Regions from separate parts of the Streptomyces achromogenes genome, predicted to be linked through region 1. Evidence: riboswitches for the same ligand, from Rfam matches in the RefSeq annotation. Region 1 holds a riboswitch; each other region holds the start of a gene.
The links. A riboswitch is a leader RNA that binds a small molecule or an ion and turns the genes downstream of it on or off. The one in region 1 is predicted to bind cyclic di-AMP.
Positions count from the first base shown of each region.

Region 1 (5,390 bases):
CCCGCGTCTACGGTACGACGGTCTCGGAGCTGCTCGGCGAGACGGCCGCCGACCGGGACGCCGTGGTGCGCGCCGCCACCATGGAGCCGACCCGCGCGGGCGGGTGGACGTACTGGCAGACCGGCGCCTCCGGGCGGGCGATGCAGGCCCTGCGGGTCCACGTCCCGTACGGGGCGCAGGGCGACATCGTGCGGGTGCACCCCGGCGAGGAATGGCTGCACGTACTGCGCGGGCGGCTGCGGCTGCGCCTCGCGGACACCACGGAGCTGCTCGGGCCCGGTGACAGCGCGCACTTCGACTCGCTCACCCCGCACCGCATCGCCGCCCAGGACGCCGACGGGGTCGAGCTCCTGTTCGTCCACACCCTGCTGCAGAGCCCCACGGCCACGCTGTGCCTGGGCCCCAACCCGTCGGAGACCGGAGTGACGTCATGAGCGACATCGAGGAGAAGTTCCCCCGCACCCTGTGGATCCGGCTGATCATCTACATCGCCGTCGGACATCTCTTCGCGGGGTTCCTCTGGCTGCTGTTCGAGGTGGGCGCCAAGCAGTAGCGCGGCCGTCAGTCCAGGAGCCGCTCGCGCAGTCGGGCGCGGGTCTCGGGGGAGAGGCCGAGGCCCCGTTCCAGATAGGCGTCGACGCCGCCCCAGGTCTGCTCCACGGTCTCGAAGGCCGCCTCGAGATACTCCGCGCGGGCGTCGAAGAGCGGGCCGAGCAGTTCCATGACCTCGGGGGAGTAGGCGGCGGCCGAGGTGGCGCTGCGGCGCACCTTGTAGCGGCGGTGCTTGGCGTTGGACTCCAGGTAGTCGCCGAGGATCGCCTCGCGCTCCACGCCCACGGCGAGCAGCGTCACCGCGACGGACAGGCCCGCGCGGTCCTTGCCCGCCGCGCAGTGCATCAGCGCCGGCACGCTGTCCTCGGCGAGCGCGTGCAGCACCTGTGAGTGCTCCGCCGTGCGCTCCGTGACGATCCTGCGGTAGGAGGCGATCATCCGGCCGGCCGCCTTGCCGTCGCCGAGGATGCCGCGCAGCTGGTCGATCTCGCCGTCCCGCACCATCTTCCAGAACTCGGCGCCGTCCGCCGGGTCCGACAGGGGCAGGTTCACGTTGCGCACGCCCGGCAGTTCGACGTCCGGGCCCTCCAGCTTCTGGTCCGCGGTGTTGCGGAAGTCGAAGACGGTGTGCAGGCCCAGGCCGGCGAGGAACGCCGCGTCCTCGTCGGTCGCGTGCGCGAGGTGGCCGCTGCGGAACAGCACGCCGTGGCGCACGCGCCGGCCGTCGACGGTCGGCAGACCCCCCACGTCCCGGAAGTTGCGCACGCCGGCCAGCTCGGGCTCGGTCGACGGGATCTGCTGCGTCACGGGGGCTCCCTCCCAGTCGGTCCGCGTCGGCGCGGCTCGTGGTGGCCGACAGGACCTCCTCGACCATACGACACGGGTCGTCGGGGCAACGCGTCGTCCGCAGGCCGGCCGGTCGGGCGTCCGCCCAGGTGGGGCGTCGTCCGCCGGAAGTTGCCGGACGGGCCGACCGCGTCCGATGATGTTGACGCTTGATCGCACCTGTTCGTATCAGTGGGGGTTTTTGATGCCCGAGATCGCCGACGCCGGCCGCACCTGGGTCCTGTCCGGGCCCACGAGCAGTTATGCCCTCCACCTGACCGAGGCCCACGAGCTGGTCCATCTGCACTGGGGCCCGCGCATCGCGCTCGCCGACGCCGAGGCGCTGGCCGCGCTTCCCTGGTCGGAGCGGGGCGCGTCCTTCGAGTCCCCGCTCGACGGCCGCGAGGAGTACCCGGTCGAGGGCGGCCCCCGGTTCGTCCGGCCCGCCCTCTCGGTGCGCACCGACGAACGCCGCGGCACCGAATGGACCTTCGAGGCGCACGAGCGGGACGGCGACGAACTGCGGCTGCGCTTCCGGGACGCCGGCCTCGCCGTCACCCTGCACTACCGGATGCGCGGCGACGTCGTCGAGCGGTGGACGACCCTGCGCAACGAGGGCGAGCAGCCGCTGGAGCTGCTCCGCGCGGACTCGGCCACCTGGACCCTGCCCGAACGGGACGACTGGCGGCTGTCGCAGCTGCACGGCCGCTGGGCCGCCGAGTCGCGGCTCGCGCGCACCCCGCTCGGCCACGGCGAGACGGTCATCGGCAGCCGCCGCGGCCACACCGGCCACCAGCACCTGCCCTGGGTCGCCCTCGACACCGACGCCACCGAGGAGCGCGGCGAGGTCTACGGCTGCGCCCTCGGCTGGTCGGGCTCCTGGCGGATCGCCGTCGCCCGGCTCCCCGACGCGCGTGTGCAGATCACCGGCGGCGCCGGGTACGACGACTCGGGCCTGCTGCGTCTGACGGCGGGCGAGTCCTTCGCCACGCCGGTCTTCGCCGGCCTGTGGAGCGACGCCGGCTTCGGCGGGGCGAGCCGCGCCTGGCACGCCTACCAGCGGGCGCATGTGGTCCCGGACGCCGAGCGGGACCGGCCGGTGCTGTTCAACTCCTGGGAGGCCACCTACTTCGACATCTCCGAGGAGCAGCAGGCGACCCTCGCCCGGCGCGCCGCGGCGATCGGCGTCGAGCTCTTCGTGGTGGACGACGGCTGGTTCGGGGCCCGCACCGGCGACCATGCCGGGCTCGGTGACTGGCAGCCCAACCCGGACCGCTTCCCGAACGGGCTGAAGCCCCTCGCCGACTACGTGCGCGCCCTCGGCATGCAGTTCGGCATCTGGGTCGAGCCCGAGATGGTCAACCCGGACAGCGACCTCTACCGGGCGCACCCGGACTGGGTGCAGTTTCAACCCGGACGAAAGCGGACGGAGTTCCGCAATCAGCTCATGCTGAACCTCGCGCGTGAAGACGTCCAGGAGTACCTCTGGGAACAGCTCGACGGGCTGCTGTCCAGCGCACCGATCGACTACGTCAAGTGGGACTTCAACCGCTGCTTCACGGACGCCGGCTGGCCGGACGACCCCTATCCGCAACGCCTGTGGGTCGACCACGTACGGGCCCTGTACGGCCTCCTGGACCGGCTGCGGGCGGCCCACCCGGGCGTCGCCTTCGAGTCCTGCTCGGGCGGCGGCGGGCGCGTCGACCTGGGAATCATGAGCCGCACCGACCAGGTGTGGACCTCCGACAACACCGACCCGCTGGACCGGCTCGACATCCAGCACGGCTTCAGTCAGATCCACCCCGCACGGGTCATGGCCGCGTGGGTCACCGACAGCCCCAACACGCAGCTCAACGGGCGGGTCAGCTCGCTGCGCTTCCGGTTCGTCAGCGCGATGGCCGGGGTGCTCGGCGTCGGCGGGGACCTCGCCGAGTGGAGCGAGGAGGAGCTCGCCGAGGCGCGCCGGTGGGTGGACTGCTACAAAGACATCCGCACCCTCGTGCAGCAGGGCGACCTGTATCGGCTGCGTCCGCCGGCGGGCGGCCTGAGCGCCGTCCAGTACGTGCTCGGCGACGAGACGGTCGTCCTCGCCTGGCTCCCGGCCCAGCGGTTCGGCGAGCCCGTTCCGGCGCTGCGGCTGCGCGGACTCGACCCGACGGCGTCGTACGAATGCCGTGAAACAGGTGAAATCCACCGAGGTGCGGTACTCCTGCATCACGGGATGCGCACCGGACTGCGGGGCGACCTCGATGCGACGGTTATCCGACTGCGTCGTATCTGAGGGTTCTGTCCGAATTGGAATCTTCGTTCCAACTCGCCCTGGAATAGGAAAAGGTGGAGAAGCGTCACGTGAGCAGCGTCATATCCGTGACCGTACGTCGCCCGTCATGCTCACGTAATTCATGCGGATTTCCGGGGCGCTTGACCCGATAGGGCCTTTTGGGCTCACGGAGCGTGACCGGGAATTCCCGCGGCGGATCAAGACAAACGCCATCACCGTGCAACCTCTGCTTGTTCCTGTGCGTCTTGGTCGCTTACGTTCCACACCAATCCGGACGGACGCCTAATCCTGCCGCCGCCCGGAATCCGCACACTCACCCGTGCACGGCAGGAGCGGGGGACCCACAGGCATCACCGCCTGTTCCGGTCCCGGAACAGGCTCGGGGTAAAGCCGCGTCCCGACGTGGCCGGACATCTCCAGTCCGCACCCGACAGCTCACCTCGCAGGCGCCGGAGAGGAATTCGTCATGCCCGCGAAGGGTAAGCACCGCCGTCCCAAGGCCCAGCGTTTCACCCGTTCCATAGCCGCCGCCGGAACCGGCGGGGCCGCGCTCGCCCTTCCGCTCATGGCCGCCTCCGGCGCTCACGCGGCCACTCCGGAGTCCGCGTCCCAGGCGGTCTCCCAGACCGTCGCGCAGACGGTTTCGCACAAGTCCGCGCAGGCCGCTCCGGTGACCCGGAAGACCGCCGCCACGACCTACACCGTGCGCTCCGGCGACTACCTCTCGAAGATCGCGACCGAGCAGCACGTCAGCGGCGGCTGGCACAGGCTGTACCGGGACAACCGTGAGGCCGTCGGCGCCGACCCCTCGCTGATCCACCCCGGCCTCAAGCTGTCGATCGGCGGGAAGGCCGCGACCGGCGCCGCCAAGTCGTCCGGCCCGTCCGCCGGTTCGTCCTCGGCGGACTCTTCCTCGAAGTCCTCGAAGTCCTCGAAGTCCTCGAAGGCGTCGAAGGCGTCGAAGTCGTCGGAGTCGTCGTCCTCCGGGTCCTCCGCGAAGGCGGCCACCCAGGCCGTCGAGAGCGCGGCCGGGTTCACCCTGCCCGTGTCCGGCGCCACCGTCGGCACCCCGTACCACCAGTCGGGCAGCATGTGGTCCAGCGGCTACCACACCGGCGTCGACTTCGTCGTCCCGACCGGCACCTCGCTGAAGGCCGTCGCCGAGGGCACCGTCGTCTCCGCGGGATGGGGCGGCGCCTACGGCAACCAGGTCGTCATCAAGCTGAACGACGGCTACTACGCCCAGTACGCCCACCTGTCCCAGCTCTCCGTCTCGGCCGGCCAGACCGTCGGCGCGGGCCAGCAGGTCGGGCTCTCCGGCGCGACGGGCAACGTGACCGGACCGCACCTGCACTTCGAGATCCGCACCACGCCGGACTACGGCTCGGACGTCGACCCGATCGCCTACCTCCGCTCCCACGGCGTCTCCGTCGGCTGACCCCCTCCGACGACCCCGCGCCTGACACGCAGCCGAAGGCCGGTCCCGATCGCACGATCCGGGGCCGGCCTTCGGCGTGTCCGGTGTGGGTGCGCCGCGGACCCCGCGGACCCCGCGGACCCCGCGGACTCCAAGGGCCCCGCGGACCCCCGCTGACTCCGCCGACTCCGCTCGTTCATGATCGTTCGATTGCGGTCGTGTGGCGTGTCCGGTCGCACCGTCGACAGGCGACGCCGATACGGACACAGTGGTCCGGTCAGACGGCAAGCGCTTTCGGCGTCGGCCTCGGACCCG
Region 1 covers NZ_JAUSYH010000001.1:7,595,489-7,600,878, forward strand. Annotated here, with positions in the region: gene QF032_RS33970 (helix-turn-helix domain-containing protein) at 1-434, shown strand, start outside; gene QF032_RS33975 (DUF6126 family protein) at 431-553, shown strand; gene QF032_RS33980 (tyrosine-protein phosphatase) at 562-1,359, opposite strand; gene QF032_RS33985 (alpha-galactosidase) at 1,583-3,658, shown strand; cyclic di-AMP (ydaO/yuaA leader) riboswitch at 3,963-4,120, shown strand; gene QF032_RS33990 (M23 family metallopeptidase) at 4,125-5,096, shown strand.

Region 2 (5,390 bases), 3.9 Mb from region 1:
ACCGGCGTCGAGGAACTGCTCCGCTACGACGGTCCCGTCGAACTCGCCACCTGGCGGTTCGCGACCGAGCCGGTCGGCATCGGCGGCCAGGACATCGCACCCGGCGATCCCGTCCTCGTCGTGCTGGCCGCCGCCGACCGCGATCCGGCCCGCTTCACCGATCCCGACACCCTCGACCTCTCCCGCCGTGACAACCAGCACCTCGGCTACGGCCACGGCATCCACTACTGTCTGGGCGCCCCGCTGGCCCGGCTGGAGGGCCAGACCGCGCTGGCCACCCTGCTCACCCGGCTCCCCGACCTCCGACTGGCCGTGGAACCGGCCGAGTTGAGGTGGCGCGGCGGCCTCATCATGCGCGGCCTGCGCACGCTGCCGGTCGAGTTCACCCCCGCGTCCGCCGCCGGCTCCGGCGCCTGACGGCCGTGTCGCGACCGGTGCGGGCCTGACGGGACGTCAGCCGGATTGTGACCATGAGAGGGAGTAAAGGTGACCGATCCTCAAGTCTGTGATCTTCACGTGATCTGCGCGGCATTAACTTGTGACAAGTGATCGTCTGCCGATACGTTCACTCGTCAGCGCGACGCGTCAGCTCACTCGCCCGCGCCGGCACTGCTGTCCAGAGAAAGGCCCTCGCATGCTCTCCGGGAACGGTCGTCACCGTCGCCCCCGCCAGGCCCCCGCGCTGCTCGTCGCGGCCGGGGTGACCGGCTCCGCCATCGCCATCCCGCTGTTCGCCGCCTCCGGCGCGAGCGCCGCGGACGGCACGGTGTGGGACAAGGTGGCGCAGTGCGAGACCGGGGGCTCGTGGAGTGCCGGCGACGGCGGTGACGGCGAGTCCGGCGGCCTGAGCCTGACCCTGCAGGACTGGAAGGCCTACGGCGGGCTCGACTACGCGGCGAGCCCCGACCTGGCCAGCCGCAACCAGCAGATCGCCGTGGCGCAGAAGGTGCTCGCGGCCAAAGGCATCGGCGCGTGGGGCACCTGCGGGCTGACCTCCGGGCTCACCAAGGAGAACGGCGCGCTGACCGTGGACACCGGCGTGGCGGGCGATTCGTCAGGATCGTCCGGCTCCTCGGGTTTGTCCGACCTGTCCAGAGGCTTGTCGGGTTCCTCGGGGTCGTCGAGCTCCTCGGGTTCGGGCAACGGCTCGACCGACTCCAGCGGTTCGACCGGTTCGGCCGGTTCGTCTGACTCATCCGGATCATCCGACTCATCCGGTGATTCCACGAGTTCACCCTCAGCTTCGCCTTCGTCGCCTTCGTCGCCTTCGTCTCCCTCTGCCGTCACGGGCGACTCCGGCGGCGCCGGTCGTCAGGGTGACCCGCGGGCGGCCGACGGCTCGCCCACGGGAACCCCGGAAGCGGACGACTCGGACAAGTCGGGCCAGGAAGTGGGTTCCTGGAACCTCGTCGACACCGGCTCTCTCGGGTCCGGCCGTCATCGCGGTGCCACGGCCGACGAGCCGGCGGCCAAGGGCGCCGACACCGAGGCGGGCGGTGCGTCCACCGCCTCCGCGGGCCGGCATGCCGCGGCCACCTACGTCGTCCAGGAGGGCGACTCCCTCGCCTCCATCGCCGACTCCCTTGGTCTCCATGGCGGATGGCGTGCCCTCTATGCCGAGAACAAGGACCTCATCGGCGCCGACCCGAGCGACATCGCCCCCGGTCAGACCCTCGACACAGGCGTCCAATAGGGCGCAAAGCCCAAGAAAAACAGCGGGAGTTCACGTCACACTTCGCGCCGAATGTCCGATTTGGTGAAAGTGTGGGATGAGTCTCAGAAGCCCTGATCGTCTTTGAAATTCCGCGGATCGCGTGTCTACGGTCGTGACCGCTCGGCAACCCGAGCCCCGGCCGTCGCAACGCCGAATCCTGCCAGCGGCAGCCCGGGAACAGTCGTCGCGTCAAGCGCCGTAGGCAGGAGCGGGGGACCCAAGGTAAGTGCCGCACCGGGAAATCGCCGGAGCGGCTCGGGGTGAAGTCACCCCTCCCACGGAGCGCAAGCTCCGGCGGAGGAGTGGCCGGGCAACTCACACGGCCCGAACCCGACAGCTCACCTCGCAGGCGTCGGTGAGGGGATCCACCATGCTGTTTTCCGGTAAGGGCAAGCACCGCCGTCCGTCCAAGGCCACCCGCGCCGCCGCTCTGGCCGGTGTCACCGGCGTCGCCATCGCCGCCCCGCTGATGGCGGCCGGCAACGCCTCCGCCGCCACCGCCTCCGAGTGGGACACGGTCGCCCAGTGCGAGTCCGGCGGCAACTGGTCCATCAATACCGGCAACGGCTACTACGGCGGCCTGCAGTTCTCGTCCTCCACCTGGGCCGCGTACGGCGGCACGCAGTACGCCTCGCAGGCCAACCAGGCCTCCAAGGCCCAGCAGATAGCCATCGGCGAGAAGGTCCTCGCGGGCCAGGGCAAGGGCGCCTGGCCGGTCTGCGGCAAGGGCCTGTCCGGCGCCTCCTACGACGGCGCCGGCGCCTCGAACAACAGCTCTTCCGGCTCGTCGGACAGCGGCAGCAGCTCCCGCTCGACCGAGCAGAAGAGCAGCTCCCGCTCCACCGACCGTCCGGCGGCCGCCAAGAAGTCCAAGACGGTCACCACCCCGACCGGCAAGAAGGTCAAGAAGGGCGACGGCGAGTACAAGGTCGTCAAGGGCGACACCCTCAGCTCCATCGCCGAGAAGCACAAGGTCGAGGGCGGCTGGCAGAAGCTGTTCCAGCTGAACAAGGACATCGTCCAGGACGCCGACCTCATCTACCCGGGTCAGCAGCTGCACCTGAAGTGACGGCCGGCCGCCGACGCGGCCACGGTGCCCTCCTGGTGAAGGCCGGCGCCCCGAGGACCTCGTGACGGTCCCCCCGTCCCCACAGCCCCCCGTTCCGGTGCGTGTTCCCCCGTACGCACCGGGACGGGGTTTTCTCTTGCGCCCTCCCGGTTCGCGCAGTGGATTTCCGGGTCTTTCCGGCCGCTTCCCGCCGCCGCTTTGTTCCGGGAAGGAACAATGTGTACGGTCAGTCCGTCCACGGGACGGTCGGTCGGTGGCCGACGCTCCGGAGACGGTTAGGCTCTAGGCGCAAGGCCACGCGCCGCGCACTTTCAGCGTCACATCCCATGAAGGAGATGCTCGTGCCGTCCATCGACGTCGTCGTAGCCCGGGAAATCCTGGACTCCCGAGGCAACCCCACGGTCGAGGTCGAGGTCGGCCTCGACGACGGCAGCACGGGTCGTGCCGCCGTTCCGTCCGGCGCCTCCACGGGCGCCTTCGAGGCCATCGAGCTGCGCGACGGTGACCCGAACCGCTACCAGGGCAAGGGCGTCGAGAAGGCCGTCCTCGCCGTCATCGAGCAGATCGGCCCGGAGCTCGTCGGCTACGACGCCACCGAGCAGCGCCTGATCGACCAGGCCATGTTCGACCTGGACGCCACCGACAACAAGGGCTCGCTCGGCGCCAACGCGATCCTCGGCGTCTCGCTCGCCGTGGCGCACGCCGCCTCCGAGGCCAGCGACCTGCCGCTGTTCCGCTACCTGGGCGGCCCGAACGCGCACCTGCTGCCCGTTCCGATGATGAACATCCTGAACGGCGGCTCGCACGCCGACTCCAACGTGGACATCCAGGAGTTCATGATCGCCCCGATCGGCGCGGAGTCCTTCTCCGAGGCCCTGCGCTGGGGCGCCGAGGTCTACCACACCCTCAAGAAGGTGCTGAAGACCAAGGGCCTGTCCACCGGCCTCGGCGACGAGGGCGGCTTCGCCCCGAACCTGGAGTCCAACCGCGCCGCGCTCGACCTCATCATCGAGGCCATCCAGCAGGCCGGTTACGTCCCCGGCGAGCAGATCGCGCTCGCGCTCGACGTCGCCGCGTCCGAGTTCTACAAGGACGGCAAGTACGAGTTCGAGGGCAAGTCCCGCTCGGCCGCCGAGATGACCGAGTACTACGAGGAGCTCGTCTCCGCGTACCCGCTCGTCTCCATCGAGGACCCGCTGTACGAGGACGACTGGGCCGGCTGGAAGGTCATCACCGACAAGCTGGGCGACAAGGTCCAGATCGTCGGAGACGACCTCTTCGTCACCAACCCGGAGCGCCTGGCCCGCGGCATCGAGGAGGGCTCCGCCAACGCCCTGCTCGTCAAGGTCAACCAGATCGGCTCGCTGACCGAGACCCTGGACGCCGTCGAGATGGCCCAGCGCAACGGCTTCAAGTGCATGATGTCCCACCGCTCCGGCGAGACCGAGGACGTCACCATCGCCGACCTCGCCGTCGCGGTGAACTGCGGTCAGATCAAGACCGGCGCCCCGGCCCGCTCGGACCGCGTCGCCAAGTACAACCAGCTGCTGCGCATCGAGGAGATCCTCGACGACGCCGCGGTGTACGCGGGCCGCTCCGCCTTCCCGCGGTTCCGCTCCGCGAACCACTGAGCTCGGCTCGCGAATCACTGAGCGCGGCAACGGCTGACCCCACCCGGGGTAAGGCCTAGCCAGTCGCACGAACGTCCCCGTACTCGGTCCCGTACCGTGTGCGGGGACGTACGCACGTGGGAGACGGGAGGCGCAGCACATGGCCGTGAAGGACCGGGACCGTTTCTCCACCGCGACCAGGATCAAGCTGCTCGGCGAGCAGACCGCGGCCCGCGTCTACCGTTCGCAGACCAAACGCCAGGCCCGCCGCTCCCGCCTCACCGGCCGAGCCGCCCTGCTGGCGCTCGTGCTGTGCACGCTGATCGTGGCCCTGGCCTACCCGATGCGCCAGTACGTCTCCCAGCGCGCCGAGATCGCCGACCTGGAGCGCGAGAAGCAGCAGGCCGGCGAGCGCGTCGAGCAGCTGCGCGACCTCAAGGCGCGCTGGCAGGACGACGCGTACGCCGAGCAGCAGATCCGGCTGCGGCTGCACTACGTGCTGCCGGGGGAGACCGGCTACATCGTCGTCGACCCGGACGCCGTCAGGCGCTCGCGCGCCGACCTCGGGGCGGCCGACCGCCCCTGGTACTCCAACGTCTGGGACGGGGTCGACAAGTCCGACGCCTCCGACCGCTGACCGACCGACTTCACCGATGGAAAGACAGGCATGCAGACGCCCCCGCCGACCACTCCGCGCACCGAGCCCACCGACGCGGACGTCGAGGCCTTCAAGCAGCAGCTCGGACGCCCGCCGCGCGGCCTGCGCGCGATCGCGCACCGCTGCCCGTGCGGTCATCCGGACGTCGTCGAGACGGCCCCGCGCCTGCCCGACGGCACCCCCTTCCCGACGCTGTACTACCTGACGTGCCCGAAGGCCAACTCGGCGATCGGCACGCTGGAGGCGAACGGCGTGATGAAGGAGATGACGGAGCGGCTGCGGTCCGACCCCGAGCTCGCCGCCGCCTACCGGGCCGCGCACGAGGACTACGTCCGGCGG
Region 2 covers NZ_JAUSYH010000001.1:3,708,072-3,713,461, reverse strand. Annotated here, with positions in the region: gene QF032_RS16580 (cytochrome P450 family protein) at 1-417, shown strand, start outside; gene QF032_RS16575 (LysM peptidoglycan-binding domain-containing protein) at 635-1,693, shown strand; cyclic di-AMP (ydaO/yuaA leader) riboswitch at 1,899-2,081, shown strand; gene QF032_RS16570 (LysM peptidoglycan-binding domain-containing protein) at 2,085-2,783, shown strand; gene eno (phosphopyruvate hydratase) at 3,119-4,414, shown strand; gene QF032_RS16560 (FtsB family cell division protein) at 4,554-5,030, shown strand; gene QF032_RS16555 (DUF501 domain-containing protein) at 5,061-5,390, shown strand, end outside.
Region 2: linked by a shared signal. The riboswitch ahead of QF032_RS16570 (LysM peptidoglycan-binding domain-containing protein) and the one ahead of QF032_RS33990 (M23 family metallopeptidase) in region 1 are both predicted to bind cyclic di-AMP.

Region 3 (5,390 bases), 1.1 Mb from region 1:
GCGTCGACCTGGACGCACTCCTGGGCGACACCCTGGGCACCTGGACGGGCTCCGCCGCCGAACCGCGGCCGGTACCGCCGGTGACCGCCGACGACACCGGTCGGGTCGTCATCGTGGACCGCCCGGGCGCCGTCCAGACGCAGCTGCTGATCGGCCGGATCGGCGCCGACCGGCACGACCGTGTGTGGCCCGCCCAGGTGCTCGGCACCTACTGCCTCGGCGGCACCCTCACCTCCCGTCTGGACCGCGTCCTGCGTGAGGAGAAGGGCTACACCTACGGAGTCCGCGCCTTCGGGCAGGTCCTGCGGTCCGCGCCGGACGGCTCGGGCGCCGCGATGCTCGCCATCAGCGGGTCCATCGACACCCCGAACACCGGTCCCGCGCTGGACGACCTGTGGAAGGTGCTGCGCACCCTCGCCGCCGAGGGACTGACCGACGCCGAACGCGACGTCGCCGTGCAGAACCTGGTCGGGGTGGCGCCGCTGAAGTTCGAGACCGCGGCGGCCGTCGCGAGCACGCTGGCCGACCAGGTCGAGCAGCACCTGCCCGACGACTACCAGGCGACGCTGTACCAGCAGCTCGCCGCGACCGGCACGGTGGAGGCCACCGCGGCGGCCGTGAACGCCTTCCCGGTCGACCGTCTCGTGACGGTCCTGGTGGGCGACGCGGCCCAGATCAAGGAGCCGGTCGAGGCCCTCGGCATCGGCGAGGTGAAGGTCGTGACCGCCGAGTAGCCGCCGACCGCCGCGGCAACGGCAACGGCACGCACGCGCAGGGCCCTGGTCGACCGAGCGTCACCAGGGCTTCTGTTTGTCCGAATTGAGGCGGAGGTTGCCTGTCTGCCGTGTGGGATGCGCTACAAAAACCGTGATCCGTTTGAGGATTGATCCCCTCGCCGCTTAGCTTCATCCGGGCTGTCCGTCAGGCACTGCGCCGCAGCCGCGGCACCGGACAGTCATCGCCGAGTCCCCGTACGGCGCGAGCCAGGGGAGCCGGGGACCCACATGTGAAGTCCCTGGGGTGAATCGGACGCCCGCGTGTACGCGAGGGGGTCCGTAGGAGACCTTCCTGCTCCGAACCCGTCAGCTAACCCGGTAGGCGAGAGGGAAGGAAAGGACACCCCTGACTTCATGGCGTTCACCTGCGCCACCGGGAAGCACCGCCGGCCCAGCCGGATGCAGCGCTCCACCGCTCGCGCGGTCGGCGTGGCGGCGCTCACCACCACCGGTGTGATGGCCACCGTCGCCTCCACCCCGGCCCTCGCGGCCGAGCAGCCCACCCCCGAGCAGACCGGTCTGATCCCCGTCGTCACCGCCGGCGAGTCCATCGCCGAGTCTGTCGCCGACCAGGTCGACGAGCAGGTCGCCGCGCAGAAGAAGGCCGCCTTCGAGGAGGCCGCCCGCAAGGCCGCCGCGAAGAAGGCCGTGGAGGAGCGCGAGGCACGCGTGCGTGCCGCCCGTGAGGCCGAGCGCAAGCGCCTCAACACCTTCGTGCTGCCGATCACCGCCTCCTACGTCTCCACCGGTTACCAGGCCAGCAGCTCGCTGTGGTCCTCCGGGAGCCACACCGGCGTCGACTTCCACGCGGCCCGTGGCACCACCGTGCACGCGGTCGGCTCCGGCACCGTGGTCGAGGCCGGCTGGGGCGACGCCTACGGCAACCAGATCGTGATCAAGATGCACGACGGGACGTACACGCAGTACGCCCACCTGTCGTCCATCGAGGTGTCGGTGGGCCAGACGGTCACCCCCGGACAGCGCATCGCCCTGTCCGGCGACACCGGCAACGTCACGGGCCCGCATCTGCACTTCGAGGCCCGCACGACCCCCGAGTACGGCTCGGACATCGACCCGGTCGCCTATCTCCGCAAGCACGGCGTCAACGTCTGACGACGGACGGCGACAGATCGTTCGGCCCCGGCCTCTCGGCCGGGGCTTTCGCCGTTTTCGGGGCCCTGCTGTCCAAAAAATATCCCTGGATTCCGGCTCCCCGTCGGAAATTCCCGCCCATTGCAATAGAGTCACGGAACACACGTCAACCGTCGACGTTTTACGGGGATCAAGGCGGAGGTCCGTCATGCGAATTCCGGCGCACTCGGTGTGCACGGCCATCCGGGACGACATCGTCGCGGGTGTCTACGAACGCGGCAGCCGCCTCACCGAGGAACTCCTCGCCCGTCGCTACGGCGTCTCGCGTGTCCCCGTCCGCGAGGCGCTGCGGACGCTGGAGGCCGAGGGCTTCGTCGTCACCCGGCGGCACGCGGGCGCGTGCGTGGCGGAGCCCACCGAGCAGGAGGCCGCGGACCTGCTGGAGATGCGGCTGCTGCTGGAGCCGCTCGGCGCCTCCCGGGCCGCCCAGCGGCGCACGGAGGCCCATCTGAAGGTGCTGCGCGGCCTCGTACGGCTGGGCCAGGAGCGGGCCAGGAGGGGCAACAGCGATGATCTGCGCTCCCTGGGGGGCTGGTTCCACGAGACGCTCGCCCAGGCCTCCGCGAGCCCCGCCCTCGCGTCGATGCTCACCCAGCTCCGGCACAAGATCGCCTGGATGTACGCGGTGGAGGCGCCGGCCGATCCCGTGGCGTCCTGGGCGGAGCACGGCGCCATCGTCGACGCGGTGACGCGCGGCGACGGGGAGCGCGCGCGGGCGGTCACGGCACTGCACACCGAGCGCGCGACGCTCGCGCACCGGTTGCGCTTTTCCAAGGGGCCGGAGCGCGCCGACCGTGTGAGGACTTCGCAACCTCCCGTAAACATGACCGGTCTGCGGCATTAACACGGGAGCCGTATACAAAGAAGGAGTAATTCACGGGGGATTACTCATGCTGCCCGTGGACGGGAAATGCGAAGGGCTCGCCCGGTAATTCGGACGAGCCCTTCGCCGCATAATGCGGCGGTGTTCAGACGGTCTCGGGGAGTTCCTCGAGACCCTCGGCGACCAGCTTCGCCAGCCGGTCGAGCGCGGCGTCCGCGCCCTCGGCTTCGGAGGCGAGGACGATCTCCTCGCCGCCCTGGGCGCCCAGGCCGAGAACGGCCAGCATGGAGGCCGCGTTGACGGGGTTGCCGTCGGCCTTGGCGATCGTCACGGGGATGCCTGCGGCCGTGGCGGCCCGGACGAAGATGGAAGCGGGGCGGGCGTGGAGGCCCTCGGCCCAGCCGACGTTGACGCGGCGCTCAGCCATGTGATGCTGCCCTTCGGTGTCTCAGGTTGTCTAGACCAGTGTTCCACACGTGAAGCGTGTGAGGGACGGTCCCTGGGTGTCCCGTCACCATGTGGCCGTCGGATCGCGGCCTCGACCCGACGTGCGCCCTCCAGACTGCCTCGCGCTGCCGTCGGAAGCGAGCCGTAGTGTGGGCCCCATGCAGAGCGCGTCGGACCGGCACGAATACCCCGCCCACTGGGAGGCCGACGTGGTGCTGCGCGACGGCGGCACCGCACGCGTCCGTCCCATCACCGCCGACGACGCCGAGCGCCTCGTCAGCTTCTACGAGCAGGTCTCGGACGAGTCGAAGTACTACCGCTTCTTCGCGCCCTACCCGCGCCTGTCCGCGAAGGACGTCCACCGCTTCACGCACCACGACTTCGTGGACCGGGTGGGACTCGCGGCCACGGTCGGCGGCGAGTTCATCGCCACCGTGCGGTACGACCGCATCGGCCCCGACGGCATGGCCGCCTCCGCGCCGGCCGACGAGGCCGAGGTGGCCTTCCTCGTGCAGGACGCCCACCAGGGACGCGGCGTCGCCTCCGCGCTCCTCGAACACATCGCGGCCGTCGCCCGCGAGCGCGGCATCCGCCGCTTCGCCGCCGAGGTGCTCCCCGCCAACAACAAGATGATCAAGGTGTTCACGGACGCCGGCTACACCCAGAAGCGCAGCTTCGAGGACGGCGTCGTCCGCCTGGAGTTCGACCTCGAGCCCACCGAGCGCTCCCTCGCCGTGCAGCGCGCGCGGGAACAGCGCGCCGAGGCGCACTCCGTACGGCGGCTCCTGACACCCGGCTCGGTCGCCGTCGTCGGCGTCGGCCGCGCCCCGGGCGGAGTGGGCCGGAGCGTCCTCGGCAATCTCCAGGGGGCCGGGTTCACCGGCCGCCTGTACGCCGTGAACCAGGCCTTTCCCGAGGATCTGAAGGAACTGGACGGGGTGCCCGCCCACCGTTCGATGCGGGACATCGCGGAGCCCGTGGACCTCGCGGTCGTCGCCGTCCGGGCCGAGCAGGTGCCCGCTGCCGTCGCCGAGTGCGGCGAACACGGCGTTCAGGGACTCGTCGTCCTCTCCGCCGGCTATGCCGAGAGCGGTCCCGACGGGCGCGAGCGGCAGCGCGAACTCGTACGCCACGCACGCGCGTACGGCATGCGGATCATCGGCCCCAACGCCTTCGGGGTCATCAACACCTCGCCTCAGGTGCGACTCAACGCCTCCCTCGCCCCCGAGATGCCGAGGCCGGGCCGGATCGGCCTGTTCGCCCAGTCCGGCGCCATCGGCATCGCGCTGCTGTCCCGGCTGCACCGTCGCGGCGGCGGGGTCACCGGCGTCACCGGCGTGTCGACCTTCGTCTCCTCCGGCAACCGTGCGGACGTCTCCGGCAACGACGTCCTCCAGTACTGGTACGACGACCCCGACACCGACGTCGCTCTCATGTACCTGGAATCCATCGGCAACCCGCGCAAGTTCACCCGCCTCGCCCGGCGCACCGCGGCCGCCAAGCCCCTGGTCGTCGTCCAGGGCGCCGGTTCCGCCCCGCAGGGGCACGCCGTACGGGCCACGCGGCTGCCGCACGCGACGGTGTCGGCGCTGCTGCGGCAGGCCGGCGTGATCCGCGTGGACACCATCACCGAACTGGTCGACGCGGGCCTGCTCCTCGCCCGTCAGCCGCTGCCGACGGGACCGCGCGTCGCGATCCTCGGCAACTCCGAGTCCCTCGGACTGCTCACGTACGACGCCTGCCTCTCCGAGGGGCTGCGCCCGCTGCCCCCGCTGGACCTGACCACCGAGGCCGCGGCGGAGGACTTCCACGCCGCACTGGCGCGCGCCCTGGCCGACGAGAGCTGCGACGCGGTGGTGGTGACGGCCATCCCGGCGATCGGGGAGAGCTCGCCCGGCGACGCGGAACTCGCCGAGGCCCTGCGCTCGGCGGCGGCCGCGGCTCCGGCCAAACCGGTGCTCGTGGTGCACGTGGAGCTCGGCGGCCTCGCGGCGGCGCTGTCCGCCGCCGCGAGCACCGCACCGCGCGCGGAGGAGACCTCACGCGCGCGCGTCGCGGCTCAGGACGCCGGGCCGCTGCAACCCCCCGTCGTCGAGGCGCCCGAGGGCGCGCACCTCATCCCCGCCTACCCGGCCGCCGAGCGCGCCGTCCGCGCCCTCGCCGAGGCCGTGAAGTACGCCCAGTGGCGGCGT
Region 3 covers NZ_JAUSYH010000001.1:6,458,736-6,464,125, forward strand. Annotated here, with positions in the region: gene QF032_RS28970 (M16 family metallopeptidase) at 1-734, shown strand, start outside; cyclic di-AMP (ydaO/yuaA leader) riboswitch at 950-1,116, shown strand; gene QF032_RS28975 (M23 family metallopeptidase) at 1,131-1,889, shown strand; gene QF032_RS28980 (GntR family transcriptional regulator) at 2,077-2,772, shown strand; gene QF032_RS28985 (HPr family phosphocarrier protein) at 2,897-3,178, opposite strand; gene QF032_RS28990 (bifunctional acetate--CoA ligase family protein/GNAT family N-acetyltransferase) at 3,357-5,390, shown strand, end outside.
Region 3: linked by a shared signal. The riboswitch ahead of QF032_RS28975 (M23 family metallopeptidase) and the one ahead of QF032_RS33990 (M23 family metallopeptidase) in region 1 are both predicted to bind cyclic di-AMP.

Region 4 (5,390 bases), 3.4 Mb from region 1:
GGGAGCGTCAGCACACGCGGCGCGTGCTGCTTCCGCTGTCCGGGTTGCTCCTCGCGATGGGCATGCACGCCCTGTGGAACGGCTCCTCGTCGTTCGGCGAGCTCGGGTTCCTCGCGGTGTACGCGGCGATCATGGTGCCCGCGTTCGGGCTGCTGACCTGGCTGGTGGTGTGGACGCGCCAGCGCGAGTTGCGCACGGTGCGCGAGGAACTGCCCGCCTACGCGGCCGCCGGCTGGATCACCCCGGCCGAGCCGTTCGCGCTCGGCTCGATGCGGGCCCGGCGGCTGGCCCGGGTGCACGCCGGGCGTCACCTCGGCAGGCCCGCGGCCCGTGTGGTGGCGCAGTACGAGGCGTACGCGACATCCCTCGCCTTCCTGCGCCACCGCGGCCGGCAGGGGCGGGCCGGCGCCGATTTCCTGGTCCGCGAAGGCGAGTTGCTGAACGAGCTGTGGCGGCGGAAGGACGTCGCCCGCCCCGCCCTGGACCACGCGGCCCGCATGACGGCCCCTCCGGTCCGGATGCCCCCGCCCCCCTGGCCGGCGTACGGGGCGTACGGGTACGGCCAGGGCCAGACGTACGGCCCCCAGGGTCAGGCGTACGGCCCGGGCCAGGGATACGGGCAGGGGCCGGCGTACGGCTTGAGCCCGGCCTACGGCCCGAGCCCGACATACGGCGGCCGGCCGCACGCCCCCGGACACGGCCACAGGAACGGCCACACGCCCGGGTACGGGTACGGGTACGCGTACGCGTACGAGCCCGGCCACCTGCCCGGATACGGATATCCGCCCGGCCCCCACCCCTCGGCCGACCCCCACCAGTAACCGGGCGGCGCACCACGCGGGCCGCAAGGCCGCATGCGTCGAGCCGGTCAGGCCGACGGCCCGGACGCATCGAGACGGTCAGGGCGAAAGCCCGGACGCGTCGCCAGGTCAGGCCGCCGGCCCGGCCACGTCGGTAGGTCACGCCGCCGGCCCGGCCACGTCGGTCAGGTCACGCCGACGCCTGGGTCAGGCGGGTGACCTCCGCCTCCGTCAGTTCCAGGTCGGCCACCGCCAGCAGGGCCGGGAGCTGCTCGACCGTGCGGGCGGAGGCGATCGGAGCGGCCACCGTCGGCTGCGCGGCGAGCCACGCGAGGGCGACCGTGGCGACCTGGGCGTCGTGGGCGCGGGCGATCTCGTCCAGCGCGGCGAGGACGCTGCGGCCCCGCGCCGTGTCGAGGTGCTTGGCGGCGCCGCCGGCGCGGGCGCTCTCGACCGTCGTGCCGGGCCGGTACTTGCCGGTGAGGAAGCCGGAGGCCAGCGCGAAGTACGGGACGGCGGCGAGGCCGAAGCGGGCGGCGAGGTCCTGGAGGCCGCCCTCGTAGGTGTCGCGGGACACCAGGTTGTAGTGCGGCTGGAGGGCGACGTACCGGGCGAGGCCTTCACGGTCGGAGAACTCCAGGGACTCCTGGAGGCGTTCGGGCGAGATGTTGGAGGCGGCGATGTGCCGCACCTTGCCCGCCTGCACCAGCTCGTCGAGCGCGCCGACGATCTCCTCGACGGGCACCTCGGTCTTGTCGAAGTGCGTGTAGTAGAGGTCGATGTGGTCGGTGCCGAGGCGGCGCAGGGAGGCGTCGGCGGCGGCCTTGATGTTGTCGGCGGACAGACCGGGGAAGTCGGGGTGCTGGCTGACCTTGGTGGCGATCACGACGTCGTCGCGGTTGCCGCGGGCCTTCAGCCACCTGCCGATGACGGTCTCGGACTCGCCGCCGCTGTTGCCCTCGACCCACGCGGAGTAGGAGTCGGCGGTGTCGACGAAGTTGCCGCCGGCGGCGGTGTAGGCGTCGAGGACCGCGAAGGAGGCGGCCTCGTCCGCGGTCCAGCCGAAGACGTTGCCGCCGAGGGCGAGCGGGAAGACCTCGAGGTCGGAGGAGCCGAGGGTGCGCAGAGAAGTCATGCTTCGACCAACGGGCGCGGCGGGCACGCCATTCCGCGCGGACACGAAGAACGTGTGAACAAGCGGCAGCCCTGACGTCGGGGGTGGCCGTCAGGGCTGCCGTTGCTCGATGGTCCTCAGAGCTCCTCGAGGGACGGCTCAGGCCTCCTCGAGGGACGGCTCAGGGGTTGAGGCCCTTGCTGCGCAGCCAGGCCGCCGGGTCGATGCCGTCGGCGCTGCCGTTCGCGTGGACCTCGAGGTGGAGGTGCGCCCCTGTGACGTTGCCGGTGGCGCCCACGCGGCCGATCACGTCACCGGTGGCGACCTTCTGGCCGACGCTGACGCTGATCGACGACTGGTGGCAGAACCAGATTTCGGTGCCGTCGTCCAGGGTGAGGATGGTGCGGTAGCCGTAGGCGCCGGCCCAGCCCGCCTCGGTGATGGTGCCGGTGTGGACGGCCTTGATGAGCGTGCCGGTGGGCGCGGCGAAGTCGAGTCCGGTGTGGTAGCCGGAGGACCACAGGGAGCCGGCCTGGCCGAACGTCGAGGTGATGGTGTACGAGGAGGTCGGCAGCGTGTACTGCTTGGCCAGCTCGGCCAGGCGCGCGGCCTCGACCTTGGCGGCGGCTTCCTCGGCGGCCTTCTTCTTCGCGGCGGCGGCCTTGGCCTCCGCCTCCTTCTCCGCCTTGACGACGGCGTCGGCCTTCGCCTTGGCAGCCGCGGCGGCGGCCTTGACCTCGACCTGGGTCTTCTGCGACTCGGCCTGGGCCATGATCCGGCTGCGCAGGGCCTCGCCGGCGTCGGCGACGCTCTGGTCTGCGTCGGTGTCGGTGTCGACGGCGGCCTCGGAGCCGAAGCTCGCCAGGGCGGGCGCGGCTTCCGGGGCGGGCTCGTCCTCGGAGATCAGCGAGCCCACGCCCGGCAGGTCCGGCATGGAGATGGAGACCGGGGCCTTGCCGGTGTTGGCGCTGGCCATCCCGCCCGCGCTGACGGCGGCGATGACGCCGACGCCGAGAACGGTGGAGCTGCGGGCGAATCCGCCGCCGCGCTGCTTGGCGACGCGGTGCTTGCCGCGTACCGGGCGAATGGACTCCGCGGTGGGATTCCACTCCTCCCAGGGGCCCTCGTCGGTGCGGTAACCGCCGTAGCCGAAGGTCTCGGTGGAGGGCTGGGCCGGCGCGTACGGGGCCTCGGGGGCAGGCGGGTTGGACGCCACGCGGGCGCACTCCTTTCCTTCCGTCGCCTACCGGGTTAGCTGACGGGTTCGGAGTCGGAAGGTCTCCTACGCGCGTATACCGGCCGTGGACTCTGCGAGTTCACGGAGGCTTCCGCGTGATTCACCCCAAGGTGGTGGTTCCCCGGTTCCCTTGCGGGATTCGGCGCGTGCGCACGGAGCCGGCTCTTGTGCCGGCTGGGACGGCCGCGCTGTGTTATCGAACGTTAATAGACCCGGGGGTGCGTTTCCAAGCCGTTCTGCTTGATCAACAACATTTCTGGCCTGGACTTTCTGGCCAGCAGCGGTGAAAAACGGGCGAGTTGACCCTCGTTCAGGGTGCCTCACCCGTCACACGCGTAGACACGGCGGCCCAGACCCGGCGCACAGGGCGTCCACACGGTCACGAAGCGTCACGAAGGGGTGGGGCGCGCCACCGGGGGCGAACGCACCGAGGGCCGGAACCCTTTCGGATTCCGGCCCTCGGCCTTCAGTAGCGGGGACAGGATTTGAACCTGCGACCTCTGGGTTATGAGCCCAGCGAGCTACCGAGCTGCTCCACCCCGCGTCGTTGTGACTCCAGTGTACGTCATCCGGGGGACGCCCAGCACCAGGCTTTGTCGCGCCCCCGCCACGACCCCGGCCCGGGCCCCGGCCGCGGCCTCACACCAGGTGCCGGTTTGGGGCCTTCGCCCGCTCCTCGTACTCCGGCAGCACGAGGACGTCGACGCCCGCGGCGGCCAGCAGGCCGGTCCCGTCCGCCGCCGTCACGAAGGTGTCCGGCTCGCGCCACGCCGTGACGACCCGGCGCACGCCGGCGTCCAGGATGAGCCGGGCGCACGGCGCGGGACGGGAGGAGCGGCGGGCGCAGGGCTCGAGGCTGCTGTAGACGGTGGCGGCGGCCAGCCGGGGGTCGGCGGGGTCGAGCTTGGCGAGCGCCGCCTCCTCGGCGTGCACGACCGGGTCGCCGGCCTCGCGGGAGTGCCCGCGGGCCAGTTCCGTCCCGTCGGCGGCCACGACGACCGCGCCGACGCTGAACGCCGTGTCCGAGGGCGGGCACTGGGCGGCCAGCTCGCAGGCGAGGGCCAGCCAGTGCCGGTCGGCCGCGGCGGCGAGCGGTCCGGCGCCGGGGGCGGTGGGCTCGTAGCGGTGCAGGACGACGTCCTCGATGCGCCGCGTCTCCACCAGCCGCAGCCGTCCGCCCTGGTAGGCGCCCGGCCCGAAGAGGCGGGGCGCGTCGGGGTCGCCCACGAACAGCGGGGCGAGGACGAGCTGGAGTTCGTCGGCGAGCCCCTGCTGGAGCAGCTGGGTGTGGACGGTTCCGCCGCCCTCGACCATCAGGCGCCGGACGCCGAGCTCGTCGTGGAGGTGCGTGAGGAGGCGGCGCCAGTCCAGCTCGGGGCCGAGCGGGACGACGTCCGCGGCGATGCCGAGCGCGCGGGCCCGTTCGGCGCCCTTCTCGGTCGTGTAGACGGCCTTCTCGCCGCCCGTGTGCCAGAAGTTCGCCGCCGGGTCGAGGTCGCCGGAGCCGCTGACGGTGACCTTGAGCGGGTAGGCCGGCCGGCCGGCGGCGACCCGGGCGGCGCGGCGCTCGGGGGAGTTCACCAGGAGGCGGGGGTTGTCGGCGCGGATGGTGCCGGCGCCGATGAGGATGGCGTCCACGGAGGCCCGTACCGCGTCGACGCGGTCGAAGTCGGCGGGGCTGGAGAGCAGCAGGCGTTCGGGCGTGGTGTCGTCCAGGAAGCCGTCGAGGGAGACGGCGGCGGACAGCAGGACGTACGGGTACGGCATCGACGTGCTCCCGGGCTGGTCTTCCGACGGCGATCTTGGTTCAAGTTTGAAACAAAACTACACTGGGGTCATGACGACCCGCTGGCTCACCCCCGAGGAGCAGCGCGCCTGGCGCGCGTACATGGCCGGCTACCTCCTCCTCGAGGACGCCATCGACCGGCACCTCCAGCAGGAGGCCGGCATGCCCCACCTGTACTACTCCATCCTCGCCAACCTGTCCGAGAGTCCGGAGCGGCGGCTGCGGATGACCGATCTCGCCGAGCGCCTGAAGATCACGCGCAGCCGGCTGACCTACGCGGTGACCCGCCTCGAGAAGGACGGCCTGACGCGGCGCGAGGAGTGCCGCTGGGACAAGCGCGGCAGCGTCGCCGTCCTGACGGACGAGGGCCTGGCGGTGCTGGAGGACGTAGCGCCCGGCCATGTCGAAACGGTCCGCGCCACCCTCTTCGACCGGCTCACGCCCGAGCAGGTG
Region 4 covers NZ_JAUSYH010000001.1:4,230,151-4,235,540, forward strand. Annotated here, with positions in the region: gene QF032_RS18850 (PrsW family intramembrane metalloprotease) at 1-821, shown strand, start outside; gene QF032_RS18855 (aldo/keto reductase) at 991-1,935, opposite strand; gene QF032_RS18860 (M23 family metallopeptidase) at 2,096-3,130, opposite strand; cyclic di-AMP (ydaO/yuaA leader) riboswitch at 3,140-3,306, opposite strand; tRNA gene QF032_RS18865 (tRNA-Met) at 3,622-3,695, opposite strand; gene QF032_RS18870 (dihydrofolate reductase family protein) at 3,791-4,918, opposite strand; gene QF032_RS18875 (MarR family winged helix-turn-helix transcriptional regulator) at 4,989-5,390, shown strand, end outside.
Region 4: linked by a shared signal. The riboswitch ahead of QF032_RS18860 (M23 family metallopeptidase) and the one ahead of QF032_RS33990 (M23 family metallopeptidase) in region 1 are both predicted to bind cyclic di-AMP.